Regions from separate parts of the Bacteroides helcogenes P 36-108 genome, predicted to be linked through region 4. Evidence: riboswitches for the same ligand, from Rfam matches in the RefSeq annotation. Region 4 holds a riboswitch; each other region holds the start of a gene.

Evidence for each region. Region 4 has a riboswitch for cobalamin ahead of BACHE_RS08745 (TonB-dependent receptor plug domain-containing protein). Riboswitches for the same ligand answer to the same signal wherever they lie in the genome.
Region 1: another riboswitch for cobalamin. It lies ahead of BACHE_RS10095 (uroporphyrinogen decarboxylase/cobalamine-independent methonine synthase family protein); the one in region 4 lies ahead of BACHE_RS08745 (TonB-dependent receptor plug domain-containing protein).
Region 2: another riboswitch for cobalamin. It lies ahead of BACHE_RS11005 (TonB-dependent receptor); the one in region 4 lies ahead of BACHE_RS08745 (TonB-dependent receptor plug domain-containing protein).
Region 3: another riboswitch for cobalamin. It lies ahead of BACHE_RS11650 (ribonucleoside-diphosphate reductase subunit alpha); the one in region 4 lies ahead of BACHE_RS08745 (TonB-dependent receptor plug domain-containing protein).

The regions. Positions count from the first base shown of each region.
Region 1 is NC_014933.1:2,486,743-2,490,355, reverse strand. It holds gene BACHE_RS10095 (uroporphyrinogen decarboxylase/cobalamine-independent methonine synthase family protein) at 1-828, opposite strand, end outside; cobalamin riboswitch at 891-1,107, opposite strand; gene BACHE_RS10090 (anaerobic ribonucleoside triphosphate reductase) at 1,396-3,603, shown strand; gene nrdG (anaerobic ribonucleoside-triphosphate reductase activating protein) at 3,609-3,613, shown strand, end outside.
Region 2 is NC_014933.1:2,710,710-2,714,322, forward strand. It holds gene BACHE_RS11000 (sirohydrochlorin cobaltochelatase) at 1-470, opposite strand, end outside; gene BACHE_RS11005 (TonB-dependent receptor) at 481-2,721, opposite strand; cobalamin riboswitch at 2,775-3,041, opposite strand; cobalamin riboswitch at 3,136-3,337, shown strand; gene BACHE_RS11010 (TonB-dependent receptor) at 3,522-3,613, shown strand, end outside.
Region 3 is NC_014933.1:2,858,323-2,861,935, reverse strand. It holds gene BACHE_RS11650 (ribonucleoside-diphosphate reductase subunit alpha) at 1-1,679, opposite strand, end outside; cobalamin riboswitch at 1,747-1,961, opposite strand; gene BACHE_RS11645 (carbon-nitrogen hydrolase family protein) at 2,128-3,613, shown strand, end outside.
Region 4 is NC_014933.1:2,193,662-2,197,274, forward strand. It holds gene BACHE_RS08735 (Cof-type HAD-IIB family hydrolase) at 1-528, opposite strand, end outside; gene BACHE_RS16645 (hypothetical protein) at 706-1,050, shown strand; partial or broken gene BACHE_RS18065 (sensor histidine kinase) at 1,023-1,712, shown strand; cobalamin riboswitch at 1,755-1,957, shown strand; gene BACHE_RS08745 (TonB-dependent receptor plug domain-containing protein) at 2,022-3,613, shown strand, end outside.

The sequences.
Region 1 (3,613 bases), 290 kb from region 4:
CAAGACATTCTCCGTCTTGGCCTGAAGCTCGTCCAACTCGTCTTCATGGGGATAACGGGAAAGCACAAAACCGAACACCGCCTCCTTCTCATGTAGGAACCATAACAAGCGGTTGCGGTCGCAAGAGCCGCAATCGTAGTTCAGGAAATAGGCGTCGGCGCCATGCAACTGCACCAGCATCTCCGTAGGAGCATGGAAAGCCACATACATTCCGCCGGGACGCTCGCGCAAGACGCGGTTGTTGAGACGAATCGTTTCTTCCATAACCACGGAATGCACACCGTCAAACTGGATATAGCGGCAACCGGCATCATAAAGTCTGTCCAGCAGTATCTTATAACAGGCGGTGATGTCATCGGACAGGAGGCGGATGTCCGGATAGGCGGCCTCCAAGCAACTCCGTTCCACACGCTGAAGTATCTGCGTCATCACTTCTGCCGGCGAGGGTATATGCTGCTTGACCGTCACGTCCTCACCCGCCACGGAAACGAGGAAAGCAAACTCCTCAAATACGGGATGCCGTTGCAATCCGATCCGGGCGGTAATCTCCAGGGCAGATCCTGCTGTGAGGGGCCGTCCATCCTTTGAATGTATCCCTTCCCAGCTTTCCAGAAAGTCACGGCTCCGGAAACCGCCATCGGAAACAACTTGCATGCCTCCCGACTTCAGCCGTTCCACAAGGTTGCGTACTTCTGCATCTTCAACCGCCTGCAAGGTTTGCAGGCTTATCCGCCCGTTGCGATATTGCTCACGGGCATCTTTCAGCGCGCGAGGCGCACAAAAAGCTCCGGCAATATCCAATCTGAACGGAGGAAATACTTTTGCCATATCTATCCTTTCTTTTGATTATATTAAGATCAATAATCTTTGCCCTAACCCCACGAGTGACAAAGAAGCGCAATCGAACGGCAGGTCTTCTGACTCAGTTTCCATTCCGAACGCCTTCCCAACCTCTTTCGCTTCCGAATTTGATCAGTGGCAACAGGTATCCAACGGAATGTTTGACGTAAAACTTCACAGCAGCGGGACTGTTCGGGAGTTGCACCCGATTCCCTTTTAATTGCTAAGGAAGAAAGCCTTATGCAAACCGGTTCGATGCAAATATAGCTAAAGAATTCGAAAACAGGCAATCTGCCTCAAATATTTATCTTCATTTTGCATTTCAGAATCAAGGGTGCTCTTTGTACTCCGCCAATATACAATAATGAGCAACTATGAAAAGCTATCTTCAAGCAAAGTTTCCCACTTTTCAACATATACATACTGTACGTCAATACATTAACACTTTTTAAACCCACAAAAGTTTTCCAAAAAGAAAAACATATCAAGAAGATACGTAACTTTGTTGGCATAACCAAGTCAAACAAAACAGTTCTACATTTAGATACAACGATTATGATACAAACGGTAATTAAACGTGACGGCCGCATTGTCGGCTTCAATGAAGAGAAAATAGTCACAGCCATCCGGAAAGCCATGCTGCACACGGACAAAGGTGAAGACTTGCAGTTGATTCATCAGATTACAGACCACATTTCCTTCAAGGGAAATTCACAAATGACGGTGGAGGCCATTCAGGACATGGTGGAAGTGGAACTGATGAAAAGCAGCCGCAAAGACGTGGCGCAAAAGTACATAGCCTACCGCAACCAGCGCAGCATTGCGCGCAAGGCAAAAACCCGTGACATGTTTCTGGAAATCATCAACATCAAATCCAATGACATCACCAGAGAAAATGCCAACATGAATGCCGACACTCCCGCCGGCATGATGATGAAGTTTGCCAGCGAAACGACCAAGCCGTTTGTTGACGATTACCTGCTGAGCGACGAAGTGCTGGAAGCCGTCAGCCAGAATTATCTGCACATCCATGACAAGGATTACTATCCCACCAAAAGCCTGACGTGCGTGCAGCATCCATTGGACCATATCCTGAAAAACGGCTTTTCGGCCGGGCACGGTGAGTCACGCCCCGCCAAGCGCATAGAAACCGCCAGCATCCTGGGATGCATCTCCCTGGAGACGGCGCAAAACGAAATGCACGGCGGACAAGCCATCCCCGCATTCGACTTCTACCTTGCCCCATACGTGCGCAACAGCTATATCGAGGAAATCAAAAACCTGGAAGAACTGAACGGGAAAGATTACTCGCATCTGTATCACAAGGAACTGACGGACTATCTGCCACAAGCGCTGGAGGACTTGTCCGGCGAGGATCGCATCGTGCAGCATGCCATCAACAAAACCGCAGCCAGAGTGCATCAGTCGATGGAAGCGTTCATACACAACATGAACACCATCCACTCGCGTGGAGGCAACCAGGTAGTGTTCAGCTCCATCAATTACGGAACGGACACTTCGGCAGAAGGACGCTGCATCATCCGCGAATTGCTGAAAAGCACCTATCAGGGTGTGGGCAATGGTGAAACGGCCATTTTCCCCATCCAGATATGGAAAAAGAAACGGGGAGCCAGCTATCTGCCCGAAGATCGCAACTACGACCTTTACCAATTGGCATGCAAGGTCACCGCACGCCGGTTCTTCCCCAACTTTCTAAACCTCGACGCTACATTCAACCAAAGCAAGGAATGGAAGGCCGACGACCCGAAACGCTACGAACACGAAGTGGCGACCATGGGATGCCGCACACGTGTCTTTGAGAACCGCTTCGGGCCTCAAACTTCCATCGGACGCGGAAACATTTCTTTCTCAACCATCAATATCGTCCGGCTGGGCATCGAGTGCATGGGCATAGACGACAAGGCGCAACGCACGGCACGCTTCTTTGCCAAGCTGGATGCCATGCTCGAAATCACCGCACGCCAGTTGCACGAACGTATGGAATTCCAGAAAACGGCATTTGCCAAACAGTTCCCGTTGCTGATGTCGGCCTTGTGGCTGGGCTGCGAAAAGCTGAAACCCAATGACACGATAGCCTCCGTCATCAATCAAGGCACATTGGGCATCGGCTTCATCGGACTGGCAGAATGCCTCGTCGCACTTCTCGGAAAACACCACGGAGAATCGGAAGAAGCCCAGGAATTAGGAGTGAAAATCGTAACTTACATGCGCGACCGCGCCAACCAGTTCTCCGAACAGTACCAGCACAATTACAGCATACTTGCCACCCCCGCCGAAGGATTATCGGGCAAGTTCACCCGTATTGACCGTAAAAAATTCGGGATGCTGCCGGGCATCACAGACCGTGAATATTACACCAACTCCAACCATGTGCCCGTATATTACAAGTGCAGCGCCCGCCACAAAGCGGAGGTGGAAGCTCCTTACCACGACCTCACACGCGGCGGCCACATCTTCTATGTGGAGATTGACGGCGATGCCACCCACAATCCGGAAGTCATCATGCGTGTAGTAGATATGATGGACCAATACAACATAGGTTACGGCTCCGTAAACCACAACCGCAACCGATGCCTGGAATGCGGCTACGAGAACTCGACTCCGAACCTGGAAGTTTGTCCAAAATGCGGAAGCAGGCACATTGACAAGCTACAGCGCATCACCGGCTATCTGGTGGGCACAACCGACCGCTGGAACAGCGCAAAGCTGGCTGAGCTGAATGACAGGGTGATCCACAATTAAAAGCCATGCT
Region 2 (3,613 bases), 520 kb from region 4:
TTCTCGGCATCTTCTGTGGAATAGAGCAGGGGAGTGCCTACACGAATTTCTTTGAAGAAGGGCAGTACGCTCTCTACGTCCTTGCGCAGCGATTCCATTTCTACACCGTCAATGATGTTGGTGCTTTGTACGATAACGTGTGTATAGCCTTCTCCACGAAGTTTCAGGAGTGCATCCAGTGGGGTTGCCTTTTCGATGCCTCGTTCTTTGAGGCGGCGGATAATGATACGGGATGTGTAGGCTTCCTGGAATTTCAATTCAGGAAAAGCCGCCTGCACCTTTGCATTGATTGCGTCGATGGTAAGGGCACGGGTGTCATCGTGTGTAGTACCGAAGTGTACCATGAGAAGGGCGGCTTTGTCGCCGGGTTTCATACTTGCCAGCATATCGCTGTGTTCGTAGTTGCCTCCCTCATGCGCATGGCAGAGGAGGGAGATGGTCAACAGGATAAAGAGTGATATAATTCTCATATATAATTGATTATTTATTGAATCGCACGGCCAGACTTACATATACCGAACGTCCCGGATTCAGTGTGGAGAAGTTATTGTTCCAGGGGCGGTCGTCTATCTTGTCGAAGATATTCTCTATACCCACGCCGGGTTCCAGAATAAAAGATCTCAAATTGAATGTGTGGCGGGTATTCAAATCCCATTGCTGATACTTGGGGGCATATCCGTAGGTTTGCGAATACCGTTCTCCTTGAAGGCGTCCGTGCAGGTTTACATTCAGGCGGTAGAAGCTCCAACTATGTTCCCATTGGCCGTTGATGTTTCCCATGTGCCTGATGCTTTTGTCGATAGGCGATTCTTTATATGTACCGTCTGTCTGTAGCTGTTTGGCTTTGGTGTCCATGTAGGTATAGCCTCCGCTGACTCTGAAGCCGGCTCCAAGGTTTATGGTTGCATTGAAACTGAGGCCTTTGGTTTTTGCTTTATCCACATTGTCACGTTGGCGTATCTCGTCAAACGCAGCATGCTTTTCATCCAATCCCATGGCTGCAATCTCCTTGTCGGAGAGGGTACGGTAGTTTATCATGTCACGGATGTCATTCATAAAACCGGTTACTGAGACTGAAATCCATTGGTAGTTGTATTCCGCATTCAGTGAATAGTAATTATTCTTTTCCGGTTTCAGATTAGGATTGCCCACTGTATATCGGCTGGATGTCTTCGACTCATCCGTTGCATAAAGCTGTGAGAGGGTAGGAGTGCGGAAACCGGCAGCATAAGCGGCACGTAGATTCAGATCTCCAAGTTTGTACATCAGGGCTACATTGGGTGTAGCATGATTCTTAAAGTTCTCATTATAGATATAGCGCAGTCCTAACACCGCCTGTAGATTTTTCATCAGCTTGATTTCATCTTGTGCATAGAGAGCCATCGTGTACATATTCTTGAATGGAATGTTATCCGATTCGCTTTTTAATTGCTCATTGACGTACTCCATTCCTACAGACAATCTGTTGTGACTGCCTATTCTGAAGATACCTTTTACGTTTCCGTTATAGTAATGTACTTTTTTGCGCGTCACTTCATCTCCCGGTTGGAAGCTGCCTGATTTTTTGAAATAAACATAGTCGGACGAAAAATTGTCGGAATAGAATTCTGCATCAATATATGCGGAACGGTTAATCATATACTTCATTCCTGCCCCATAGGTGTACGTTTCATGTTTTAGATTATAAGTATATGCACCTTTCTCCACATATTCTTTTTTCTTTTTATCATAAGTGAAGTAAGTGGCATCTTGCGGACGGCGGGTTTTGTTATCATAATAAGTACCGCGTACATAGAACGATAATTTATCCGTAGCATTAAACACGAAACGCTGGTTCACGGTATTGGAGTAGAAACCTACGGAAGTGGGTTTCCCTGTAAGGTTTCCGTTCTCATCAATGTTGTTGTTCTGCCAGCTACCTGCCTGGAGGCGTTGATAGGAGGTGTAAGAAGATAACTTACCTGCATTGACGTCCGCATTGAAAGCTTCTGTCCAACGTCCTTCACTGGAATAATGTGTATAGTTGGATATATTCAAAGTGTTTTTGGCATCATCCGTGATGATATTTATGACACCTCCTATGGCGTCACTACCGTAAAGGGCGGATGCAGCTCCGTTCAGTATTTCGACACGCTTGATGTTTGCTACATTAATACGGGTGTATCTGTCTTCTCCTGCCAGTCGCTTACCATTTTCAAGAATCAAAACATAATCTTCATTGATTCCGTTTAGGCTCATTGTAGTGCCCATACCATTGGTATAGGAAGATATGTTGGGAGTAAGTTTTACCAATGCCTCTTCTAAGGTTGATACATTGGCACTGCTTATTTCCTTGGCTGTAATTACTGAAACCGGAACGGGACTGTCTGTCATGCGTTTATGTGTACCTGTACCGGTTACTACTACTTGCCCAATGTTGTTGTAGCTTTCTTCCATGACTATGTGAATATCTTTGTTGCTGCCTTGAAAAGTGAAATGCAAGGGAGCATACCCCACATACGTAAAACTCAGGTTATGTTTCCCTTCAGGAAGGTTACTGATACAGAATTCTCCTTTTCCATTGGTTGTTCCACCTGTAAGACTATTATCTACACGGATGTTGACGCCTGTTAAAGGTTCGCCGTATTCTTTGCCCGTTACTTTTCCGCTTAAAGTTACCTGGGCATGGAGAGATACCATCAGACAGCAGAGTATGGCTGTCAATAAGATATTTTTCTTCATTGATTAATAAAATATGGTTAATACTTGACTGCCTGACCCGGGAAGTCTTTTTCTGTTATGCAATGTCTCAGGCAGGTTTCCTGACTCAGCCTTTCCGAAAAGTCCAACCTTCCCGCCCTTCTGACTTCAGAGAAAACATTCTGCAATTTCAGGACAGTGGTTATAGATGAGAATACTTTTCGTTTGCTTTATTCCATCTTTTTTAGATAGATAAGCAAATAGGACCATACAGTAGCGGGCACTGTTTCAGCTTTTCACTGAATTCCCTTTTATATGACAGACAGAAAGAATGTCATATCACCTGAATGGGTGCAAATATACCTACTTTTTTAGAGAGAAAAATTAAACGCATATCTTTTGTTTACTTGGTTTTAAAATATTTTCTTATTTTTTCTTCTTTTATAAAAATAATAATACCTTTGCGGCGTTTTTGGTGAGATAATAGCATTTCAAGCTAATTGTTTTAAAAGGGAATCCGGTGAGAATCCGGAACAGTACCCGCTACTGTAAACACCTTATGAGAGGAATATTCTATTCGCATACCACTATCGCAAGATGGGAAGGTTTTATTTCTCAGGTGAAGTCAGGAAACCTGCCAAAAGTAAGCTGTTAGATGTCAAATTCCCGGGGATAGGAAATGACTGATGATCTGTTGAGTCAACAAAAGAATTTATACTAAAGTTCTTATTAAATTCGTTATTAGGGAAATTATCTTTAATATTCATCTGATATTGAGATTATTCCTTTGCGTGTTTTTTGATTCGGATTCTATGATATAGTTTTAATTTTAAGATTTAAAGATGAACAAAAAAGTTTTTTTATCAATGGCTGTTGCTTGTCCGCTATTGGTATTCGGACAGGGAAAAAGTATTACAGACAGTATTTTCAACAT
Region 3 (3,613 bases), 660 kb from region 4:
ACGGTTTTCACTACGACTGTATCTCCTTCTTTTGTCTTGATGTCCGTGGATATGTTTTCAATGGCCGACATGTTTTGAGCTATTTCCGTACAAAGGTTTGAACAGTAAATGATGCCTTTGTGTGTATTGGGATTGGCATAATTCACGGTATCACGGTTAAAGGTGAAAGGTGTTCCTGTTTCCACGGCCGATCGCAGCACCAGTCTGATAATATCTTTAATACTTATACTCCGTTTGGAAAGTCGGGAATCTTTGACACATTCCAAATATCTGCATTCCCATTCTTTTCCGTAAAAATCTTCTAAACAATAACCTTTTACTGTCATTATTTCATTGGGACAGAACATATACCACACTTGATTTAAATCTTCTTTTGCCATACGCCAGAATAAATCCGGATAACATACGGCGGGAAAGATATCATGAGCTTTCATTCGGTCATCTCCGTTGTTGGTTCGTAGTTGAAGGAATTCCGGCAAGTCTTTATGCCATACATCCAGATAGACAGCAACAGCTCCTTGACGCATGCCCAATTGATCAACAGCTACGGCTGTGTCATTAACAAGTTTCATCCAACGAATTACTCCGCCTGCCACACCTTTAAATCCCCGTATATTGCCTCCGGAAGCACGCACTTTACCAAAATACAGTCCCATTCCACCTCCGAATTTGCTGACCATAGCAAAATTGTCTATACTGCGATAGATGCCTTCTAAACTATCGGGAACAGTATCAATAAAACAGCTTGATAGTTGGTGATAGGGCTTACGGGCATTGGCCATAGTAGGTGTTGCCATCGTTGCCTCCAAACAGCTTAACAGATCATAGATTTTTTTTACCCATGACATTCGGTTTTTGTTTTCAGGCATGGCAAGATGGAGAGCTATTCCCAAATACATTTCTTGTACAGATTCAATCAGTTGATGTGAACGGGTACGAATCAGGTAACGTTTGGCGAGTAAATCCAACCCGGAATAATTAAGTAATTTGTCTCGTTCACTACATAAAAATCCCTCGGCTTCTTCAATTTCCTGAGGAGAATAAGCAGCTAATATATAGTCTCCATACAATCCTTCATTTGTCAGAAAGCACAACTTTTCATAAAAAGAATGTATTCCGGCAACTCCTTCTTGCTCTTTCAATTCCTTGCTTAATTGGAAGTTAAGTATCCGTGCGGCAATAAACTCCCAATCAGGAGCTTCCTGAGTAGTCAATTCTATGGCTGCCTTGACGAGTGCGGTTAACCGTTCTTTTGATGCCATTTCTGGTTTGTAGAAGCTGGAAAATTTTTCTGCAAGCATAATCAGACTGTATTCATTGCAAGTAAAATCCTGTTGAATACTTTTCAGTATATCCATTAATGTAGTGTCGCCAACTTCATTTACTATATTGTTGAGGGCTTTTCTTCGTTCTGTCCGTTGCCAGCGGTAAAGGATGTAGTTTTTGGCTTCTGTATAAAAGCCATGTTCCATCAAGCATCGTTCTACTTCATCCTGAATCCGTTCGACATTTCGGTTTTCCATATTGCCGTCAACGAAATTCTCTACTTCTCTTACCAGAATATATATAGTTTCATCAGTTACTTTCTGTCCGGTGCTGATAAAACTTTTCCGTATTGCAGTGGCAATCTTTTCCTTGTCATAGGGTTCTCTTGTCCCATTTCTCTTGGTTATTTCCATGAGATAGTCTTTTTTATTGTGATTTTTAATGTTTCTTTCGCACTGTATCCCTAATCCCACGAGTGGAAACAGCCTTTAATGAGTGGCAGGTCTTCTGACTTACTCCTTATTTCCGATGCCTTCCCGTTTCCCTCTTTTTAACTTGCAAGACTCAGTGGCAGTAGTTATATCAGAAACATTGATGGAGTTTCACAGCAGCGGGACTGTTCGGGATTTGCACCCGATTCCCTTTTAATCCGAATGACCGATCGGCCTTCCGAAACCAATTCGGGAGCAAAGATAAAAAATAAATGTAACCGTTACAGTATTGATGTTATTAAAATAGCAAAACTTTCTACTGAAAATACAATGATTGTGTTTGGGAAGCCGAGAATATCTTCTTTCAAGAGAATAATGTATGGTTATAAAACGTACCTTTGCAGCATTTTTAACAAGATAGCAGTATTTTATGGAAACACCTAAAATCAATAAAGTACAGATACGTAATCTGATGATTAAGGACTACGAGCAATTGGCACAATCATTCACACGTGTATATTCGGATGGAAGTGATGTATTCTGGACTCACAAGCAGATAGAAAAACTGATTCGTATTTTCCCTGAAGGACAAATTGTGACGGTGGTGGATGAGAAGATCGTGGGCTGTGCTCTTAGTATTATTGTAAATTATGATGATGTAAAAAATGATCATACCTATGCACAAGTGAATACCCACAATCCTGAAGGGAACATCCTTTATGGCATCGAAGTGTTTATTCATCCCCAATATCGCGGCTTGCGTCTGGCACGTCGCATGTACGAATATCGAAAAGAGCTGTGTGAACAATTGAATCTCAAAGCAATAATGTTCGGAGGGCGCATACCCAATTACTATAAATATGCCGACCAACTCCGTCCCAAGGAATATATAGACAAGGTCCGTCAAAAAGAAATTTATGATCCGGTACTGACTTTTCAGCTTTCCAATGACTTCCATGTCCGTAAGGTAATGCGTAATTATCTTCCCAATGATGAAGAATCCAAGCACTACGCTTGCCTTTTGCAATGGGATAATATTTATTATCAGCCGCCCACACAAGACTATGTAAACCCTAAAACAACGGTTCGTGTAGGATTGGTGCAGTGGCAGATGCGCACTTACAAGACATTGGATGACTTATTTGAACAAGTAGAGTTCTTTGTTGATGCCGTATCAGATTATAAAAGTGATTTCGTGCTGTTTCCTGAGTATTTCAATGCTCCGCTGATGGCGAAATTTAATGATGAAGGGGAATCGGAAGCTATCCGAGGATTGGCAGCCTATACAGAAGAAATTAAGGAGCGTTTTATGAAATTAGCCATCAGTTATAATATCAACATTATTACGGGTAGCATGCCGCTAATCAAGGAAGAGGACGGACGTTTGTATAACGTCGGTTTTTTGTGCCGCCGTGACGGGACTTACGAGATGTATGAAAAGATACATGTCACCCCCGATGAAATAAAGAGTTGGGGATTAAGTGGTGGCAAATCTTTGCGGACTTTCGATACGGATTGCGCAAAGATAGGTGTGCTAATATGCTATGATGTGGAATTTCCCGAACTCAGCCGTATCATGGCAGACCAAGGTATGCAAATCCTGTTTGTGCCTTTCTTGACTGATACGCAAAATGCGTATTCACGCGTAAAAGTATGTGCCCATGCCCGTGCTATCGAAAATGAATGTTTTGTTGTAATAGCCGGCAGTGTAGGCAATCTCCCACGTGTGCATAATATGGATATACAGTATGCCCAGTCCGGCGTATTTACCCCTTGTGATTTTGCTTTCCCTACCGACGGAAAGCGTGCCGAGGCAACTCCGAATACTGAAATGATTCTTGTGTCCGATGTGGATTTGGATTTGTTGAACGAACTTCATACTTATGGTAGTGTTCGTAATCTGAAGGATCGCAGGA
Region 4 (3,613 bases):
ACCGTTCAGACGTTTTCTCCAATGTTCTTCCAAACTGGCCAGTACCTTCTTGTCGTCACTTACCAACATGCATTTGCAAGGGGCGAAATCTATTGCGGTAGAGAACTCTTCTTCTTTGATTATTTTTAAGCTATTCAGTTGCGCTTCATTTTGTATATATTCATTTGCCGGATTGTCCGCTATAAGTTCGTCATCGTGATAAGTGAATATGGCGCAGCCGTTTTTTCGGGCTTTCATTTCCAGATAAGGCAGCATTTCAGGATTGATTCGTCGTTCGAACAGGATTTCTCCGTTTTGGGCTTTTATAATTTGACAACCGTTATAGGAGATGATGAACCCTCCGTAGTTGCCTAATTCAAGAGTTTTGGCCAATGAGATTAATCCGTATGTGGGCCGACCGGATGCCAACACTATGCGTACTCCCATTTGTTGAACTTTCAGTATGGCGGTTAATGTCCGTTTGCTGACTTCCCTTGCGTTGTTGAGTAGTGTTCCGTCCACGTCAAGGACTAACAATTTATATTTCATGGCAATTATTTTTGGAGTTTATGCCACAAAGTTAGAAAAATGACAGCATAAATGGCAATATCAGGTTTATTATTTGCGAGAGTTATTTTTTTCATATAGAATGAGTATGCCGAAAAAATGCGCTACGTGCTTTCTCAAAGTAATATCTTAGTTTGGGACTATGACATAGTCACACAAATGATAACATTGGATTACAGTGACACAGCCTTGAAAGAACGGATGACGAGGGATGAATTTTTGAAGAAGCGGATTCCGCCATTAAAGTATGGCAGTGTGAATAAATCCTTTGACCGTTTGTCCGCAGGAGAAGAAGAAAATTTTTCAGAGGAATGGGAGTTACTCTCTATTTTGGAAGATGGCAGCCAAGAAGCACAATATGTGATGGTCAATGGAATGCCACTACGGAACAATTCGGGAAAGATTACGGCTTACTCCGGGCTGCTGCGTGACATCCAGACCTTATTCTCACGCAGCATCGGTTGGAGCATGAGACAGAACGAGCTTTACAGTCAGACAAAATGAAATCTGTGTTTTTGGCTAATATGAGCCATGAAATCCGTACTCCGCTTAATGCTATTGTCGGTTTTTCCGGTTTATTTCAAACTACGGAGGATCTGCAGGAAATATAGATTATCAATACGAACAATGAGTTGCTATTGAATCTGATTAATGATATTCTTGACCTTTCGCGCATAGAGTCGGGAGCGATGTCATTTCATCGCGAATATTTTGATATGGCCGGTTATTTCGATTATTTAGGAGTATCATTGCAGCAACGTTTGTAGAGCCCGGAAGTGCGGTTCATCATACAAAATCCATACAGCAGTTGCTGGATTTATCTTGACTGGTCACGCATAGCACAGATTCTTACCAATTTTGTGACCAATTCCATTAAGCACACGCAAAAGGGGTATATCAAAATGGAATATATATGGGATGGAGACGGCATTCGCATTTATGTGAAAGATGCCGGGGCAGGTATTCCTACTGACAAACAGTATCTCGTTTTCTGGCGTTTTGAGAAGCTGAATCCGTTTGTGCAGGGCACGGGACTTGGACTTTCCATCTGTAAGACCATCATTGAGGTTTGTGATGGAAGGATAAATTTCACCTCAGAGGAAGGACATGGCTCCTGCTTTTGGGCATGGATCCCCACAAAGGCTGCAATTGTATTCAAAAAATAATGGAGATCAGAGCTTAAGATATTTTTGTTTTAGATATTATTCCTATATTTGCCAGTGTTTTGTTCCGTGTTCTCCATTCGGGGAAAGGATGAAAAGGGAATCGGGTGCAAGTCCCGGACAGTCCCGCTGCTGTGAACTCATATTGAAGGATTTGCCAACTACCTGTGCCACTGCCGATATTTATACGGTGGGAAGGCGGAAAGTCCGGAGTAAGTCAGAAGACCTGCAAAACACAGTCAAAAAATTGTCCGTTCGAGGAAAGCGGGCAGTGTGTAAGATAGTTTAAAATAGTCACAGGTATTTTGTGGTATGAAATATAGAATATTGAATACTTGCATATTCTTATGTAGTATGAATATCTTTTGTCTTACTGCTCAAGATGCTGTTCCGGATACAGTTACGAATAGAGTACATTCTATTGATGAAGTAATTGTGCGTGCCCCAAAAATAATTTCCAATATGACAACTGCTGCTCCAATCCAGATTATGAGAAGGGAACAGATGGAGAGAATAGGTGTACAAGGAGTTGCAGAAGCAGTGAAGCACTTTACGGGAGTCAGCGTAAAAGATTATGGAGGGATTGGCGGCTTAAAAACTATTTCTGTGCGTAGTCTTGGTGCACAGCATACGGGAGTGAATTATGACGGTGTGGCAATAAGCGATTGTCAGTCCGGTCAAGTTGATATATCCCGTTTCTCTTTGGACAATGTTTCTTTGCTCTATTTGACGATCGGTCAATCTGATGATATATATCAATCTGCCAAAACGTTTGCTTCTGCAGGTACTTTGAATATTGAGACACTCCGTCCCGGACTATCCGAAAAATCACGTCAACTGACGACTAATTTAAAAGCGGGTTCCTTTGGATTGGTCAATCCTTCTTTGCTTTATGCGCAGCGTCTAAACGGAAAGCTCAGTCTGTCTGCATACGTTGATTATCTGAGAGCCGATGGAAATTATCCTTTTAAATTATGGAACGGCACGGCTTTGATTAATGAAAAACGCAACAATAGCGATATAAGTTCTTGGCGTGCAGAACTAAACTCTTATCTGAGTTTAAATGCTAAGCAGGATCTGAGCGTGAAACTTTATTTGTTTGATTCGGAACGAGGGCTTCCCGGTGGTGTGGTTTATGACAATATTTATGCTGCGGAACGGTTATATGATCGTAATTATTTTGCGCAAGCAGCCTATGAAAACCGTTTCTCTGATCATTGGAAGCTGAAAGTGGGTGGGAAGTTTAATTATACTTGGAACAAAGACTACAATAATGAAGCGTCCGGTATTACAGATGACCGTTTTCGCCAGACGGAAACATATCTGACTGCAACCTTATGGACAAGCCCCATACGCAATCTCTCTTTTTCATTAGCGCAAGATTTCAGCTATAATGACTTGTCCACTACTCTGAGAAATTGCCAGTATCCCCAGCGGTTCAGTTATCTGACGTCATTGGCCGCCCATTATGCCTTACCTAATGTGGTAATAACCGCCTCCCTGCTGAATACTTACATTACGGAAAGAGTAAAGACAGGTGAGGCTTCGGATGGCTTTAGGCGTTTGTCGCCTGCCGCCAGTTTGTCGTGGAAACCTTGGGATGGGAACTTGCGTTTCCGGTTTTCATATAAGGATATATTTCGTGTGCCGACATTCAATGATTTGTATTATCTGTTGATTGGTAATGCCAATTTACGGCCCGAATCCACGAAGCAATGGAATGCCGGAATCACATGGAACCGTTCTTTGTCTTCTCTGATAGAATATGTAGGTTTCAGCATCGATGGATATTATGGAACTGTAAAAGACAAGATAGTGGCGGTTCCCACCATGTTTGTCTGGAGAATGATGAATGTAGGTAAAGTTGAAACAGTGGGTATGGATGTTAATCTGACCTCGGACTT